Regions from separate parts of the Paenibacillus sp. MCAF9 genome, predicted to be linked through region 1. Evidence: riboswitches for the same ligand, from Rfam matches in the RefSeq annotation. Region 1 holds a riboswitch; the other holds the start of a gene.
The links. A riboswitch is a leader RNA that binds a small molecule or an ion and turns the genes downstream of it on or off. The one in region 1 is predicted to bind cyclic di-AMP.
Positions count from the first base shown of each region.

Region 2: another riboswitch for cyclic di-AMP. It lies ahead of AB4Z45_RS00205 (C40 family peptidase); the one in region 1 lies ahead of AB4Z45_RS28750 (C40 family peptidase).

Region 1 covers NZ_JBFREL010000034.1:19,344-23,042, forward strand. The annotation lists gene AB4Z45_RS28740 (MFS transporter) at 1-298, shown strand, start outside; gene AB4Z45_RS28745 (FAD-binding domain-containing protein) at 396-1,739, opposite strand; gene AB4Z45_RS28750 (C40 family peptidase) at 1,898-2,374, opposite strand; cyclic di-AMP (ydaO/yuaA leader) riboswitch at 2,378-2,531, opposite strand; gene AB4Z45_RS28755 (hypothetical protein) at 2,764-2,913, opposite strand; gene AB4Z45_RS28760 (hypothetical protein) at 2,949-3,533, opposite strand; gene AB4Z45_RS28765 (hypothetical protein) at 3,698-3,699, opposite strand, start outside.
Region 2 covers NZ_JBFREL010000001.1:53,117-56,815, reverse strand. The annotation lists gene AB4Z45_RS00210 (chromate transporter) at 1-1,113, opposite strand, end outside; gene AB4Z45_RS00205 (C40 family peptidase) at 1,248-1,724, opposite strand; cyclic di-AMP (ydaO/yuaA leader) riboswitch at 1,728-1,862, opposite strand; gene AB4Z45_RS00200 (MATE family efflux transporter) at 2,098-3,450, opposite strand; gene AB4Z45_RS00195 (phosphoesterase) at 3,529-3,699, opposite strand, start outside.

The DNA.
Region 1 (3,699 bases):
GATGCTTGCCTTTGTCGCACTTAGCGGATTGTTCTTCTCGGGTATATTCGGTATCGCTCTTGTTTATGCCAATGAGCTCATTCCGGGTATGACGGAGAGGACAACGAGTTTGCTTGTAGCATTCGGCGGGCTTGGAGGAGCGATTTTTCCGCGTTTGACTGGCTGGATAATGGATCAGTACAACGTGCAATCTACGTTATGGTATATAAGCAGCTTAGTTATACTGCTGCTGCTTCTGCTAGCGGCGATGCTCCTGCTCGGAAGAAAACAAATTCACAGCATACGATCCAAGGCTTAAATGAACTGCAAATTATAAAAAAACCTCCACATTCGCTGTTTCAAAGCGGGTGTGGAGGTTTATTTATTATTAAACGTGTTGTTCTAAATGCTTTCAACTATTTAAGAATGGTTTTGTATACCTCTATGGCGCGCGCGCGTGATGCTTTCAAGTCGACGATGGCACCGCTTTGCGGCTGATGAATCTCTTTGTCTGTCAGATGATTCAAATGAGGCAGCCAGCGCCTAATATAGCTGCCGCTAGGATCATGCGTTTGCGACTGAGTTGCAGGATTCATGATGCGGAAGTAAGGCGCTGCGTCATACCCGAGTGAAGAGCACCACAGCCAGCCGCCGCGATTAAGCGTGTTGTCATAATCGCTTAAGTGAAGGCGGAAATATTGTTCGCCAAGCGTGAAGGGACATAGCAGATTTTTAGTTAAAAACATGGCTGTTACCATTCGCAAGCGGTTGGGCAGCTCACCTGTACGATTGAGCTGCGTCATGGCCGCATCAATGATTGGAATGCCGGTGGCAGCTGCAGCCCATGCTTCTAAATGAGCATCTGAGAGCTTGGACATATCAGCGAGCTGCTCGTAACGAAAGAAATCATCATGATACATCGCTTGGTATAAATAAAAATCACGCCATGCCAGCTGCCGTACCCATAATTCAGACCCCGGAAGCCCTTGGGTCATTTCGTAGGCTTGGCGGGCGGAGATGGCGCCCGTATTAAGGAAACGTGCAAGCTGGCTTGTATGATCACCGGCATATGCGTCCCTGCTCTCCGAATAAGAGGCAAGGCGTTCTCGTACGAACCGTTCCAGCTTGGATAATCCTTTGGACGATCCTTGCACGTTCGTGCCGCCTAGGGCGCGCGAAACGGATTCAGGCAAAGCGAAGGATTGCGCAACCTTGGCATTAATTTCGCTTAAGGTAGCAAGCTCATGAATCGTCGTTTCACTCATTGGGCTATAGCACTCCAGCATAAAGCTGCTCCACTTGCGATAAAAGGGTGTGAAAACCTTGTATGGCTCCATTTTTCGAGCAAATGCCGGGAAAGCATCTAGATCAGCAAGAGGTGAATCGGCAATAGACATCCATCGGCGGCCAAGGCTGCGTGTGGTTAGCCCAAGCTGCTCATCTCGCTGCCGTGAGTAAGGCGTATAGTCTGTATGAACAATAACCTCATCAATGGGATGCGCATGCAGCAGTGCTTCGGTGATCGCAGCAGGATTACCATAAAGCACATGCAGTTCCTTTCCTGCATTAGAATAGCTGTGCAGAAGTGAGGCGGCTTGCGCCATGAAATTCCGGCCGCTATGACTAGTTAAACGGCCATCTCCTGTAATAACGGGATCTATGATTAGCAAATGAATGCCTTGTTTCTCTTTTTTCTTCAAATAATCAAAAGCGCGCAAATCTGCAATACGCAAATCCTTGCGGTGAATAAACAAATACATCAGTGATAGCTCCTTCCATAAGCGCAACATTGAACGGCCGCATTCTAGCTGGAATGAAACAGCAAAGCCGCAAGTCATTTGTCGTCAGAGGACAAAAAACTGCGGCTTTGCTAGATGAGTCTACCCGTTCAACCCTCAAGAAGAGGGATTAGGTTGCTCTATTTTACGTCAACGTTGGCTTGGTATGAATCAGCATCCATGATACGACGAGCAGTTACATATCGTCCCTCATAGTACTCGGAGTTAAGTTTGTCAGTTACAACGCCTCTGCTCGAGGACGAATGTACAAACTTTCCATCTCCAATGTAAATGCCAACATGGGATATGGCGCTATTATTGCCGCCAACTGTGTCGAAGAACACAAGATCTCCCGCAATGAGGTCAGCCTTAGCGACCTTTGTACCTTCTTTTGCTTGCGAACCAGAAGTACGTGAAAGCTCAATGCCCATTTTCTCGAACACATAGCTCGTGAAGCCGGAGCAATCAAAACCTTTCGACGACGTTCCGCCGCTTTTGTACGGAGTACCAATAAGATCATTGACAATTCCGTTCAATTTTGAGTCAGCGAAAGCGCTTCCCGCTTGAAAAGCGAGCACGAGAACGAGACCCAGGATTAATGCGGTAATCTTCTTCAATTGTGAAACTCCTTCCAATGCCGACGAGGTTAGCTGTGGGGTTCGGTTGAAGGCTCCCTATGATTCCTCGGGCGTTTGAAAAAAACTCAAACGTCGGAATCAATTCACCCAAAGTGGTTCCCCCGTATCCCAATAGGGAATTAGGCAGTTTTTTTATTGCTTTGAGAAATATTCGATTATTTTCAATGATCTCCTGCCTTTAGTGGCAATTTCTAATAATTCTCATGTAACCTTTTGACAATTTGCTTCGTTAAACCGTTCTTTCTGTAATATAAACACGCCACAGTAGTGCTTTCTAACTAAATACATGGAGTCAATTTCATTAATTATGTGGATGTTGTGTAAAATATACCGATTTGTCCTTTTGGCGCTATATCGCAAGGACTAGCTTAAAGTGCCGTAAACGGCGGTATTTCACCATTTTGCTCCTCATAAATTAGAAAAATCTCATCTATATCACTCGTGAATAAGAGTAGATTCAGACAGCCTAGCTGCTGCTCCAGATAGAGCGGCAGAAATAGACAAAGGAGGCTGTTCATGAGAACAGCCCCCTTTGGGCAATCGAAAAAAAGATTTATTTTGCGGTGACGATTTTTTCAGAAATGAGCTGTGGATCGTTGTTTTTTTGCTGCATCCAAAACTGTACCTTGTATTTTCCAGCATTTTTAAAATCGTAGGAAACGAGCTTGGAGCTGAACCAAAAGGTGTCTTTTTCGACGAACTCTTTAAAATCATCATCATCTTGGCTGCGGCTGTCGATTGTCGTTTCCTTATCATTAGGATCGACGATGGTCACTTTGAACTCTGAAATCGCCATATTCAAATTATCGATTTGCGCTTGCACTAAAAATTTCTGAACACTGCCTTTATCAACCTGTCCGAACATAGCTCGCTTCTCGTTCATTAGAAACATATGCACATTGGGCTTCTGAATAATGAGCTTCTTATCATTGCTCTTCCATTGGACGAAGGCTTGAAGGGTGTCGCTTAAAGAACGAATACTAATATAAACCTTATCGTCTACAACGACAGCATCGTCAGTGGATTGCTTATTATTATAAAGGAGCGTTACCTTCTGAAATAGTTTGTCTGCTGCAACCAATGAACCGCCCGATAAGAGCAATACCATGGATATAATAACTAGTTTTTTACGCATCATTTGTGAATATCCCCCATTTTTGATTTTCTTTCAGTTATTTATACAGAACTCCCATCATTTAGTTGCGGTTAGTTGCAAAAAAACCTCCACACCACAGCAAAGCGTGGAATGAAGGTTTATTTTTGCTTCAGCATCCAGAGGACGCTGAAGGCTTTTTTGGTTTGCT
Region 2 (3,699 bases), on a different contig from region 1:
AAGCATAATAAACAATACGGCAGCCAAAATAAAATCACCGGACTCTACTATCGCGCTAGTCCAAAGCGGATCATACAGTGCAGCAAGCAATATGCCAACTACAGCGGCGTTAATGCCAACTAATGCACCTTGGATTTTTGAGTTATTTCGCAACCCATTCCAAAACGGCAATGTTCCAGCAACGAGAAGAAATGCCGGCAAAAAAATTGCTGTAGTTGCAACAATGGCTCCAGTTAATCCACCAGAAAGAGTACCAAGATAACTAGCGAATGTAAAAAGTGGACCAGGCACAGCCTGCGCAGCGCTATAACCTGCTAAAAAATCCGATTCATTAACCCACCCGGTAAAGACAACTTCATTCTCAAGCAGCGGCAGCACAACATGTCCGCCTCCAAACACCAATGAGCCTGAACGATAATAGCTATCGAGCATCGCTATCCATTCCATATTTCCCCATTGCCTTAGAAATGGCAAAACAATAAGCAGCGTGAGAAATATAACGAGGCAGGAGATTGCAAGGGAACGGCTAATCCGAATGTTCAAATCAGGAGTACCCTCGACTGTTTTCTTATGATACAACCATACCCCGATCAGCCCTGCTGCAGCAATAATGATCACTTGACTATAGACCGCTTGCCAATATAACGTTGCCGCAGCAGCGATGACTGCTATCGTAGCTCTGTTTCGATCCGGTGTTAGTTTCTGTCCCATCCCTAGAATGGCATGAGCAACGATGGCAACCGCTACAATTTTCAATCCATGAATCCAGCCTGTGTTTCCAAGATCAAATCCTTGCAGCAAAAAAGCAAAGGCAACTAATGCAATGATCGATGGCAGTGTGAATCCTAACCAAGCCACTAGTCCGCCCAATAACCCAGCCCTAACTATCCCTATACCGATCCCAACTTGACTGCTGGCTGGCCCGGGTAGAAACTGACATAAAGCAACGAGGTCTGCATAACTTCGTTCATCCATCCATTTGCGGCGACGAATATACTCATTGTGAAAATAACCCAGATGGGCTATCGGACCCCCAAATGAGGTAAGTCCTAGTTTAGTTGATACAGCTAGTACCTCTACTAAAGATGCGATTGTTCCTCTTTTCAATCCTATAGCCTCATTCCATTACTCATGTTATTTACATTGTAAGCTTGCGAATTATTGGCTTACAACCCTTTAACAAATACTTAATAAATGGTTACATAAAAAAAACCACCTCGTAAGGTGGTTTTTAAAATCATTACGCTTTATTTAGACTCCATCATCGCAGCAAATGTATCTTCCGTTACGACACGCCTTGCTGTTACATAACGTTTTGCATAATAAGAATCGTTAAGGTTTGTAATTGTAACCCCTTTGCTTGTAGAAGAATGAGCAAATTTCCCATCCCCAATGTAAATGCCCGCATGAGAAACGCCTTTGCCGCTTGTGTTGAAGAACACAAGATCACCCACGCGTAGTTCATCTTTATTAACCTCTGTGCCTGTGTCTGATTGCGATTGCGATGTTCTAGGCAGCTTTACATCAAATTGATTAAAGATATGCAGAATAAAACCCGAGCAGTCAAACCCTTTGCTCGTTGTGCCTCCCCATTTATAAGGAGTTCCAACAACCTCGCTTATGGAATCCGTAAGCACAGACTTGGCCGACTTATCTGCAAGCACGCTTCCTCCTCCAGTAAGCAGCAGCAAGCAGGATAACAATAAAATAAAACCCTTCTTCAAAACAACTTCTCCCTTCGGTGCCTACGAGGTTAGCTTATGGGTTCGGTTGAAGATCCCTATGCTTAAAAACATACATTAAGCAATTCACCCTGGGTGGTTCCCCCGTTTCCGATATACAGAACTCGGCATGTCAATAAACCTTATAGTATCGTTAAATTCGATTTTTTTTACCATAATCCTGCAATTGGTTTATTAGAATACTTTCATTTTTCTTCAATATTATTATTTATTTAGCTGTTCACTACATGATTTTTGTCAAAAGTGCTGGTTTTTTTGTAATTAAAATAGATGAATTTCCAATCATATTTTCAAAATATAACGGTTTAAACACAAAAAAAGAGTATCCGTATTTTCATACAGTTACTCTTTCTAGTTAAGCAAGTTTCGCCAAAATATCGACCTTTTGCCAAGAACGTCTCCTCCATCTGTAGAGCATCAGTAAAGCTCTTATCCATTCATCGATTGAAAAGGCCAGCCATATTCCTACCAACCCCATGTCGAACACAATCCCGAACACGTATGCCAGCGGCACACTAATCCCCCACATGGATACTAACCCGGCAGCAACTGGAAATTTCACATCTCCAGCCGCATTTAGACAACTGATAAGCACCATGTTGCAAGCCCGAGCCGGCTCCAGCATAATCGATAACAACATGAGCTGCTTGCCTAACAATATAATTTCCGCATCATTAGTAAAGAGGCTGAGCAATAGAGCTGAGAAGCTATAGATACAAATACCAAGCGCAAGAGAAATGACGAACGCCAGCTTCAAACTTTGCATACTGGATCGATAAGCATCATCCTTCTGATGGGCTCCAATCAGATGTCCAACAATAATTTGCGTTCCTTGACCTATTGCCATTGAAAAAACAAAAACAAAAGAAGTTATGCTCTGCGAATAAATTTTTGTCGTTAACGCTGTCGTACCGATCAGCGTGACTAAATATGTGATTACAACCTGTGAAAGATTATAAGAAACATGCTCACCTGCCGAAGGAATACCTAGTTTAAATATAAGGCCAATATTTTTTCTTTGAAGCTTAAATGGACTAATCAAGCCAACCTTATACTCCAAGCTTCGAATACATAAAATCAAATAAGCGGTCATCCCTATGGCACGGGTTATCCATGTAGATGCTGCTACTCCTTCTACACCTAAATTAGGTAAGCCGAAGGGCTCCATCAGCACCAGATAATTCAAGGTAATATGAAGTACATTAATCCCCAATGCGATGAACATCATTTCTTTCACAATACCGCGGCATCGTAAAATAGTACCTAACGTCATGCTTATTGCTGTGATGAAGACGGAGCTGCCAACAATCGCTAGATAGCTGACTCCTTCTGCCATCACATCCTCGGGCACATTAAAAAGCGCTAAAAACACGTCGGCATAGACAATCAATCCTACGCTAGCTATTAAACCGAGCATAACATTCAAAGTAAGCGCCGTTCTCCCGATTCGATCAGCGCCATGCAAGTTGCCTGCGCCGAGCCATTGATTGAGAATGACACTTGTACCTACCGTAACAAATCCAAACATCAAGCCCACTACAACTAAAATCTGATTAGCTATCCCAACCGCTGCCACTGCTCCATCAGAGTAGCTGCTTAGCATCATCGTATCGACCGTTCCAATCAGCATCCCAAATAAAGCTTCAATAAAGATAGGCCATGTTATCGAGATGATGCTCTTTTGGCGCGGATCAACCTGTTTACTCATTCAAATTCACATTCTTCCTGTTCATGTACTACCCTGCTGTTATCGTCAGACTACTGTTATCATGTATGAGAGTACACCCTATTTAACAAACAAGGGTTGAGAGAATGCGCCGAAACCGCCTTCCAAATAAACTGCCGCCCTTACGTAACCTTCATCACCACGACACTTGTAACTAACGCTATTGAAACGACCGGAAGTCTCGTATAGCACATTTCCGTCTTTGCCAAACAAGGTTGCGTATTTGTACAT